DNA from 3 places in the Paenibacillus sp. 2RAB27 genome. Region 3 is predicted to be linked to each of the others. Evidence: riboswitches for the same ligand, from Rfam matches in the RefSeq annotation. Region 3 holds a riboswitch; each other region holds the start of a gene.

Region 1 (3,284 bases), on a different contig from region 3:
CAGTCACCTGCTCTGTACTAGCAGACATTTCTTGTGTAGCGGATGAAATATCTAGAACCTGATTAGATACGACCTGCGATGCGTCGAGAATATTAGTAAAGGATTCACCTGTGCTTTTGGCAATTTCCATCCCTTTTTGGGTTTCATTTGTACCTTGCGTCACGAACGTAACTGTGTTTTGTGTTTCCGATTGAATGTCGGCAACAAGAGTTTCAATCTGACTTGTCGAATTTTTCGATTGATCAGCAAGCTTACGAACCTCAGCGGCTACAATTGCAAAACCTCTGCCATGTTCGCCAGCTCGAGCGGCCTCAATACTTGCGTTTAAAGCAAGTAGATTGGTTTGCGCAGTTAGGTCTTTAATGAGATTGAGAATATTACCTATCTCCTCCGATTTCGATTCAAGGAGCTTGATCGTGCCTGCGGTAGAAATCGAGTTCGTATTGATGCGACCCATTTGATCCGATATCGTCTGAGCGGCCATATTGCCTTCTTCGGATAGATTTTTCATAGCATGAGAAGCATTGGCAACTTCGGTCGCGTTTTGAGCGATGACTTGTAAAGAAGCTGCAATTTCTTCAACTGATCGTCCGCATTCTTCTGTAGAATTTTTTTGCTGGTCGACATGCGTATTCATGTCTCTGATTTCTGTTGTGATCAGCTCAATGCTGTGACGATTGTCTTCAGTGATGCTGAACAGTTCGTTGGAAGCATCGGATACACTTGAAGCTGTTTGTTTAATACTTGATAATATTTCACGAATATTAGAAAGCATCATATTGAATTTTTGATTTAATTCGCCGAAACCGCCGTTTTCCTCCAATGTGAAATTGAACTTTCCGATAGAGGCTTGTTCAATTCCACGCATTAATTGGTTGATCGGCATAAGCGTTCTTCTTGCCACCCAATATTGCGCMCCGTTGCAAATCACCAAGGCGATTAAGAGTAAAATGATCGAACTCAGGAGGAACGACTTTTGAGCATCGGGAATCACTTTTGCGTCTACATCCACGCCAAAGTAAGCTGCAACATTGCCACTATCGTCAATAATTGGGTAAAGAACGCTGACCCAAGTGCCGTAATCATCTTTATAGTAAGAAGTGAAGGTCTCGGTTTTGGTTTTCAACATGGCTTTCAAACCGTTGACGATCCCTTTCGGTTGCTCATACATATCTCCGATGTTCAAACCTGCTTCTTTAAAAGCTTTAACAACGTGACTCGGGAACGAAATCAACGATGTTTTATTCCCATCCGCTAACTCAACCCCAAATATGTAAGCTTGCGCTACATTGGCATTGAAGGCAGTGTAACTATCAAATAGCTTGGTTAATCGTTGCTGCTCGCTTGCTTCATAGCTTTTATCACGTAGTGCACCCTGGACGTCTTTATAGGATATACCTTGTGCCCACACGGATGTCATATTATGGGTCTGCGTTCTCAACGTATCTGTTAAAATTTGATTCTGAAAATAAGCGCTGATGGAAATAAGCACTACCCCGATGACTAGCAAATTCAACATCGAGAATAAAAGATTTTTGCCGAAATAGTTCTTGGTCTTCAATTTAACTGCACTCCTTAGATGCTATTTGTATTGACATGAAACGCTATAATCCGTGAATATCCCCCATTCTTCGACATTTTTTGATAATTTCAGTAGGGATAGAGGCATAAAAAAGCCTATCCCAAGGTGTTCGGGATAGGCTTACTATCACAAACTGGCGGTTTGGCAGCCATAGCTTCGAAGCTTTAGGCCCATAACTTTGCGCCCTTATCTTTCGATAAGTTTGCCATTTACAGTTAAAATATCTGACAATTTATGACTATTATAAATTATTGATACATTACTGTAAATACCATGTGTATATATGTATTGTAAACAAATTGTGACATATGCGACTTTCAGGTGATACATAAGGATCATAAGACGACTTGTCACATAGGCAAATTGCATCAGGTGTTTCAACTGTAGAAGCGGCCTTCGCCACTCGTAGCCCGTTGTTGATTCGAATTATGGATACATACGAGACGTGATCACCTACGGAACTATCCTAATATGTGGTATTATTTTTTTACATAAGTAGGAAGAAGAAAGATTTATTACATAAGGAGAACGATTAGTGATAGTGCAAAAATATTTTTGCATGATGTAGAAATTCATCGATCTGGGTCGTCATTATAGTGAAGTCATGAAACAACCCCATTATGAATGTTGAGAGGAGCAATAACCATGAACTACACACTGCTTATGTATGAAACGACAGAGGATTTCGCCAAACGAAACGATCCGATTCACAAGGAGGCATATGCCGCAAGCTGGGCCCATTATGTTAAAGCAATGCTCGATTCCGGCATTGTTGTAAACGGTGCAGGTCTGCAGGCACCGGAGACCGCGACTACGCTTACCCTCAGGGGTGGTGAAATGTTGGTTCAGGATGGGCCGATCACCGAAACCAAGGAGCATATTGGCGGTTTGATGGTTATCGACGTGCCGGATATGGATACCGCATTGGAATGGGCGGCACGTTGTCCCGGCAGCTCGGTTGAAGTCCGCCCTAACTTGTACCCGGTTACGCTATGAGCGCTATGCATGCTGAGCAAATGATTGAACAGACGGCCCGTGATTCCTACGGCCGTCTGGTTGCTTTTCTGGCTATGCGCTGGCGTGACCTAGCCGCAGCGGAGGATGCGATTGCCGACGCTTTTCTGGCCGCGCTAGAATCATGGCCTGCGACCGGAGTACCAGATAAACCGGAGGCCTGGTTGCTAACGGCTGCGCAGCGCCGACTGATCGACGGTACACGGCATGCCCGTGTGCATGCCGGTGCGGAGCAGACTTTGATCGCGATGGCGAATACTACGCAGCAATGGTCCGAACTCGAAGCGTCTTTTCCTGATGAACGGCTCAAGATGCTGTTTATTTGCGCCCATCCCGAAATTGATCCAGCCGTGCGTACACCGCTCATGCTCCAGTCCGTCCTTGGCCTTGACGCAGCCCGCATTGCTTCTGCTTTCGTTGTTAAGCCTGCGACGATGGGGCAGCGGCTTACTCGTGCGAAAGCGAAACTGAAGAGCGACGCTATTATTTTCGACATGCCCGGAAAGGACGAATGGCCAGAGCGTCTTAAATCCGTGCTTGAAGCTGTCTATGCAGCTTATGGAAGTGGCTGGGATGATGTAGTCGGCGTAGATCCACGTCGGAAAGGACTGGCCGAAGAAGCAATTTTCATGGGAAGATTGATCTTACAGTTTATTCCAGGGGAACCGGAAGCGTTGGGGTTGATGGC
Region 2 (3,284 bases), on a different contig from region 3:
TGAATGGTCTGTTATCGAAAGTGCAAAAGAAGGTACCGCGGAGCTTAATTTATGGGTATTAGGATTTATCCTATTGATGCTGTTTGGCACGATCATCTTCTTCATCATTCGTTCCATCCAATTAAAGTAAGGGAGGCAAGCCACAATGACGATTTATGTTGGTTTTCTGCGTGGGATTAATGTAGGAGGCAAGAACAAGATCAAAATGGCTGACTTAAAAAAAACGCTAGAGGCCTTAGAATTAACGCAAGTGCAGACCTATTTGCAAAGCGGCAATGTGTTGTTCCAATCCGAAGAGTCAGGAGAAACCCTACGCCCGCGTATTGAAAAAGCAATCAGCGATGCGGCAGGCGTAGCGCCTACCGTTATTTTGCGCACCGCAGCGGAGCTAGCTGAACTTGTAAGGAATTGCCCCTATGACGCAGAAGCTTTGTCCGAAGGGGAGAGCATTCAAATTTCTGTTCTAACAGAAGAAGCCCCGCAGACATTCACCGACATCTTATCCAAGGGACAGAGTGAAGTAGATGAATTTCAGATACGGGGCTGCACCATATATTTTCTGTTTCGGCAAAGCGTGTTGGATTCGAAGCTGGCAAGTAACATTCAGAAGCTTGGCAATCAAACGACGGCGCGTAATTGGAATACGATGAGTAAGCTCGTAGAGTTAGCCGAGGGCTTAGGCCTTGCCCCGTAATTTCCGGAAAAACTGCGTTAACATCGTGGAACACTCCTCTTGCAAAACACCGCTAACCACGTCGACTCGGTGATTGAATCGGTCTTCCTGCAGCAAGTTCATTAACGTTCCTGCACAGCCGGCCTTCGGATCCACCGTACCATAAATAACTTGAGGTACACGCGCTTGCACGATCGCACCCGCGCACATCGGACATGGCTCCAATGTCACATAGAGCTGGCAATCCAGAAGGCGCCAAGCCTGCAAATACTCGCTCGCTTGTTTAATAGCAATCATCTCTGCATGCGCAAGAGGATCAAMGGTTGTTTCACGTAAATTGTAACCGCGGCCAATGATTTGACCTTGATGGACGACGACCGCGCCGATCGGAACTTCGCGAATGGCTTCGGCTTTCAGCGCCTCACCGATCGCTTCTCTCATCCAAGGGATATGTTGATCCACAGGGGGACACCTCGCAATAATAGTTTATCCACATGTGTATAGAGATCCGAACAAATATTCGTTGTTAACAAGCTGTGGATAACAATGTGGATAACTTATAAACCTGTGGATATTCAATTTCCACTACACATTCATACAATAAAAATAGGGTCCATGCAAGGATTTTAGTTGAAAGAAGTGCATGAGCTACGTATAATGGTGAGTACAGTGGGTCTTTTAGACCAGTTTGGACGAAAGATAGATCATTTAGACCAGTAACGAACAACGATATCTACATAAATGAATAGCAGGGTTCGACAATGGCAAACTTGTTGAAAGGCAAGGACGCAAAGCTGAGGGTCTACGGTTCTTATGAACTACGGCAGCCTGGTTACCGAAAATCGATGCTTTTATTGATTGCGGTGGTAGGCTGTCCCTGTGTGGGGCAGTCTATTTTGTGCGGAAAAATGCTATGAAATCCATCAATAGGGAGGGTGAAGATGAGCATGGCGATGAAGCAGGATACTTTGAAGCGATATGGGAGTAAAGAAGGATATGATGCGGAGGTATTAATGCATTGCCGAGCTGTAGTGGCGAAGGATGATTTCGTGTCAACAGGTATTCTTACCTATGCACAAGGAGACATCATGGAGATTGAGCTGCCGGAATACGATGTATTTCAACTGGGTGATAAAACGAAAATGACGTTATATACGAAATCGGGTCTATTCGTTTTTCATTCGACCGTCGTAGCTAGAGAGCCTGGTTCACTGATCGTGATCAATCCACCTGAGAATCGGAAGAAGTTTTCGGAGAAACGGGAGTTCCCGCGGGTCGATGTGAAGAATGTAGGATATATTGCAGGATTTCAAAATGTTACCCAAAAAGAGCAGCATCACTTGGAAAATCCAATTGCATTTTCGATAAAAAACATGTCCATGAACGGAATTGGTTTTATTATTAATGATAATTCAATGATCGATGGTATTCTTCATAAGAAATGTATGTTGCAAGTTGAGCTGGATTTAGGTTTTGAGATGCTGTGCAGGTTGGAAATTATAAGGAAAGAAAAGCAGGAAGACGGCTACTATTACGGGGCCAGCTTCGAGAGCGTTCCTGCCGAGCAAAGCAATGCATTACGGGGGTTTATTCTTCGTAATCAGATTGAAACTTACTTCGAACAGAAGCGGGATGAAGAGTTCAAAAAAGCAATGGAAAAAAAGTCTGCAGCCAATCAATAGCTTGCAGGCTTTTTTTTGCCCGCTAAGTACTATATAATAAGAAGGATGATTTTCGAAAATTAAGGAGTTGTAACGACAATGGCTTTGAAAGCAGGTATCGTCGGTCTACCGAACGTAGGAAAATCGACATTGTTTAATGCAATTACACAGGCGGGGGCAGAATCTGCGAATTATCCGTTCTGTACGATCGATCCGAATGTTGGGGTAGTAGAAGTACCAGACGAGAGATTGCAGAAGCTGGTGGAAATCGTTGTGCCTAAGAGCATCGTGCCGACGGCTTTCGAATTCGTTGACATTGCGGGTTTGGTTAAGGGTGCGAGCAAAGGCGAGGGCCTTGGAAATAAATTTCTAGCACACATCCGTGAAGTTGATGCGATTGTGCATGTTGTCCGTTGTTTTGAGGATGATAATATTACTCACGTTTCTGGGAAAGTCGATCCGATTGGCGACATCGAGACGATTAATCTTGAATTGATTTTGGCAGACATTGAGTCGGTTGATAAAAAGATCGAGCGTTCACGCAAAAACCTCAAGGGCGGCGACAAGAAAGTGGTTGCTGAAGTTGAGTGTTTGGAACGTATCAAAGAAGCCTTATATAATGATATGCCAGCACGCAGCTTGGATTTGACAGAAGATGAGCGCCTCCTGGTTCGCGATCTACATTTGCTAACAATGAAGCCAGTGCTCTACGCGGCGAACGTGAGTGAGGATGAAGTTTCAACAGCGGATGAGAATGCATATGTTAAAATTGTGAAGGAATTCGCAGAGAAAGAAAACAACGAAGTCGTTTCCATTAGCGCGAAGGTAGAATCCGAAATTGCTGAGCTGGAAGACGAAGAAAAAGCAATGTTCCTGGAAGAGTTGGGACTTCAAGAGTCCGGCTTGAATAGATTGATTAAAGCTGCTTATCGCAAACTCGGCTTGTACAC
Region 3 (3,284 bases):
CAACCAGTAAGTGATTAAACGTTTTCCAATAAACCCACTGCCGCCTGTGATCGCTATTTTCATATGCAAGCACCTCCATATCATTATTATAGATACTCCATCCAATAAATACCATCAAGGAGAAAGCGATCGAGAAAGGTAAACATTCCAGTCTAAAATGACGACACAATTCGCTATTTTCGTGTATAATTGGATTTTGGTTATTAATTAACCATAGGGTAATTCGTGTGTCAGCGAGAGGAGTCATCGTCTATGAATCGAATGCGTCAATTTCTTCAAGCCTATCATCCTATCGTACATACGCTTATCTTAGGTACGGTCATGGCTCGGGCTGCTTCTTCCATGAGTTTACCGTTCCTAGCAATCTATTTGGCGAAGCACTCCGATATGAGCCCTGGGCTCATTGGTATTGTAATTGGAATGGGGGCATTAGCTGGAACGTTTGGCGGTTTTATCGGTGGTACGTTGTCAGACCGATTCGGACGTCGAGTCATTATGCTCGCGGCACTCTTTGGCTGGGGAGTCGTATTCCTCGGATTCAGTGTTGTAAAATTACCGGTCTTATTTATGCTGCTCAATATGCTCAATGGACTGTGCCGCTCATTCTATGAGCCTGTGTCACAAGCGCTAATGGCAGATTTAACGGAGCCGTCCAAAAGGATGCAAGTATTTTCACTCCGCTATATGGCGATTAACGTTGGTGTAGCTGTTGGACCTTTGCTGGGAGCTTTCTTTGCAACTATGAACGGAGCCTTGCCATTCCTGCTGACCGGGATTATTTATGTAATCTATGGTGTGACACTTTACGCCCTTCTAATTAAATTCGGGATTAAGAAAATCGAAGGTGAGAAGAAAGCCATCGTTACTTTCCGTTCTGCGATAGGTGTTATTCGTAAGGATATGACCTTCCGTTTGTATATAATCGGGGGGATTATCGGAGCCATTGGTTATTCACAGGTGATGGTGACGTTGTCGCAGTACTTACAAAGGGATTTTGCTAATGGGGTCAAAATGTTCGCCATTCTCATGAGCGCCAATGCCATTGTTGTTATTGCGATGCAGATTCCGCTGGGGAAATGGGCAGAAAAGTATTCACCTCTAACGGCTATTGTTGTTGGCAACTTGATGTTCGCATTAGGTGATATCGGATTTGCGTTTTCACACTCTTTGACATGGCTGATTATTTCAATGGGAATTTTCACGTTTGGTGAAATTTTGAACTATCCTGCCGCGAACATGTTGATAGATAAGCTAGCTCCTGAACATATGCGAGGAACGTACTACGGTGCTCAAACATTAACGAACATAGGTCACTTTATGGGGCCATGGATTGGCGGCTTTCTATTGGTTTCCTTTGGCGGCAGCACGCTCTTTCTTGTGATCGCTATTTTGTCGATGATTGGCTCGATTTTCTATTGGAGAGGCACGAAACGTCAAAAAACAGTGAAAATAACGTCGAAAATGCAAATATTATGATGAATTTCGTAAAAATAGTTCCTTTGAACTATTCGATTTCAAATCGTCATCCCTTATCCTTGAGAGTATAGCAAGTATTATTTTGAAATCTACATCTAAAATGATTGTGCATGTCATCTCGACAAAGGCAAAGCTGGCGAAAGCCAGTGACGCAAAGCTACAGGGGCCTTACTTCTCCTGCAAAGGACAAGCAGCCAGCCAGCCACCGAACGATTGGGAATTCACTTCAGAACCCCTCTAGTCGGTTCACTACGGTGGGTTTTTTTCTCTGTCATAGCGAAGCAAATGAATCAAATGGAATGACACGTACAAAGGAGGCCCTAGCGGCATGAAATCGGAAGTTAAATTCCAGGATGAACAGAAAGCAACATCGTTATGCGGTAACCATGTTGCACGTTTGGTGCCATCCACGGATGGACCAAAGCTTATGATTAACCGAGAAGAGTATGCATTAAACGAAGCGTGTTGGGATGTTGAGATGTTTCACGGGAGAAACAATAGCATTCTGATTTTTTACTGGAAAGGCGAAGTAAAGCTGTCTGTGAAAATGCCTCCGATGGCTCAAATCGAAGGGTTTGTCACAAGACTTTTGCAATGTCTATCATCCAAATTGAGAGTGGTTCAGCCTATCTAGGTGAATCGCTCTTTTTTTTTGAAATCGCTCATTGTCACCAAACGACACTAGCTGATATAATATGACCATCACATTTCATAGTTCTTAAGAACTACATTAAAGGAGATGCATGGCATGAGATTGATCACACGTTCCGATTTCGATGGTTTAGTATGCGCGATGCTCTTCAAACAATTAAATATGGTGGATGAAATGAAGTTTGTCCATCCCAAAGATATGCAGGACGGCTTAATTGAGGTTACGGAGAATGATATTTTGGCAAATGTACCCTACGTTCCAGGATGTGGTTTATGGTTCGATCATCATTCCAGTGAACTCACACGGATGGGGGAATCCGTAACGTACAAAGGTGAAACGCGACTTGCTCCAAGTGCTGCACGAGTTGTCTATGATTACTATGGTGGGAAAGAAACCTTCGGCGATATCGACGATATTATGCAAGGTGTAGATAAAGCGGACTCCGCGCAGTTTAGCAAAGAAGATATTTTGAATCCGAGCGGTTGGGATTTGCTTTCGTTTATCATGGATGCTCGAACGGGATTAGGTCGTTATCGGGATTATCGCATCAGTAATTATCAGTTGATGGAGGATCTAGTGGAGCATTGTGCAACGAAATCCGTTGGTGAGATCATGGAGTTACCCGATGTGAAAGAGCGTGTAGCTCGTTATTTTGAACTAGATGCGCTATACCGGGACATGCTGCAAACCTATACACGGGTTGAGGGAAATGTCGTCATTACGGATCTTCGCGATGTGGAGACGATTTATCCGGGGAATCGTTTCATGGTCTATGCCCTATATCCGGAGCAAAACACCTCGATTTGGATTGTTGATGGTCGAAACAAACAAAACTGCGTATTCGCTTGCGGGCACAGCATTGTCAATCGCACCGCACAAACAAACATTGGGGATTTGATGCTTCAACATGGCGGCGGTGGGCATCATGCTGCAGGGACTTGCCAAGTGGATTATGGGCAAGCTGACGAGGTTCTGAACAAAATCGTTGAAACGATGCAAGCAGCAGGTTAAAATAAGTGGACAAGCCGCAGCGGGGGAGCAGCCCAGCGTGCGGTTTTTCTTTGTAAGGAGGTTGTCATCCATGGACTTAAAACAGATGCACCACGTTGCGATTATTTGTTCGGATTACGAGCAATCGAAGCATTTCTATGTTGAT

Evidence for each region. A riboswitch is a leader RNA that binds a small molecule or an ion and turns the genes downstream of it on or off. The one in region 3 is predicted to bind cyclic di-GMP.
Region 1: another riboswitch for cyclic di-GMP. It lies ahead of AB4114_RS27895 (methyl-accepting chemotaxis protein); the one in region 3 lies ahead of AB4114_RS08375 (hypothetical protein).
Region 2: another riboswitch for cyclic di-GMP. It lies ahead of AB4114_RS29065 (PilZ domain-containing protein); the one in region 3 lies ahead of AB4114_RS08375 (hypothetical protein).

Annotation. Positions count from the first base shown of each region.
Region 1 is NZ_JBFRGR010000030.1:8,600-11,883, forward strand. Features, by position in the region: gene AB4114_RS27895 (methyl-accepting chemotaxis protein) at 1-1,561, opposite strand, end outside; cyclic di-GMP riboswitch class I at 1,715-1,799, opposite strand; gene AB4114_RS27900 (YciI family protein) at 2,228-2,578, shown strand; gene AB4114_RS27905 (RNA polymerase sigma factor) at 2,575-3,284, shown strand, end outside.
Region 2 is NZ_JBFRGR010000033.1:41,657-44,940, reverse strand. Features, by position in the region: gene AB4114_RS29080 (DUF1648 domain-containing protein) at 1-130, shown strand, start outside; gene AB4114_RS29075 (DUF1697 domain-containing protein) at 146-694, shown strand; gene tadA (tRNA adenosine(34) deaminase TadA) at 677-1,135, opposite strand; cyclic di-GMP riboswitch class I at 1,427-1,513, shown strand; gene AB4114_RS29065 (PilZ domain-containing protein) at 1,615-2,355, shown strand; gene ychF (redox-regulated ATPase YchF) at 2,434-3,284, shown strand, end outside.
Region 3 is NZ_JBFRGR010000004.1:260,975-264,258, forward strand. Features, by position in the region: gene AB4114_RS08365 (TIGR01777 family oxidoreductase) at 1-63, opposite strand, end outside; gene AB4114_RS08370 (MDR family MFS transporter) at 253-1,476, shown strand; cyclic di-GMP riboswitch class I at 1,593-1,686, shown strand; gene AB4114_RS08375 (hypothetical protein) at 1,805-2,110, shown strand; gene AB4114_RS08380 (exopolyphosphatase) at 2,225-3,139, shown strand; gene gloA2 (SMU1112c/YaeR family gloxylase I-like metalloprotein) at 3,210-3,284, shown strand, end outside.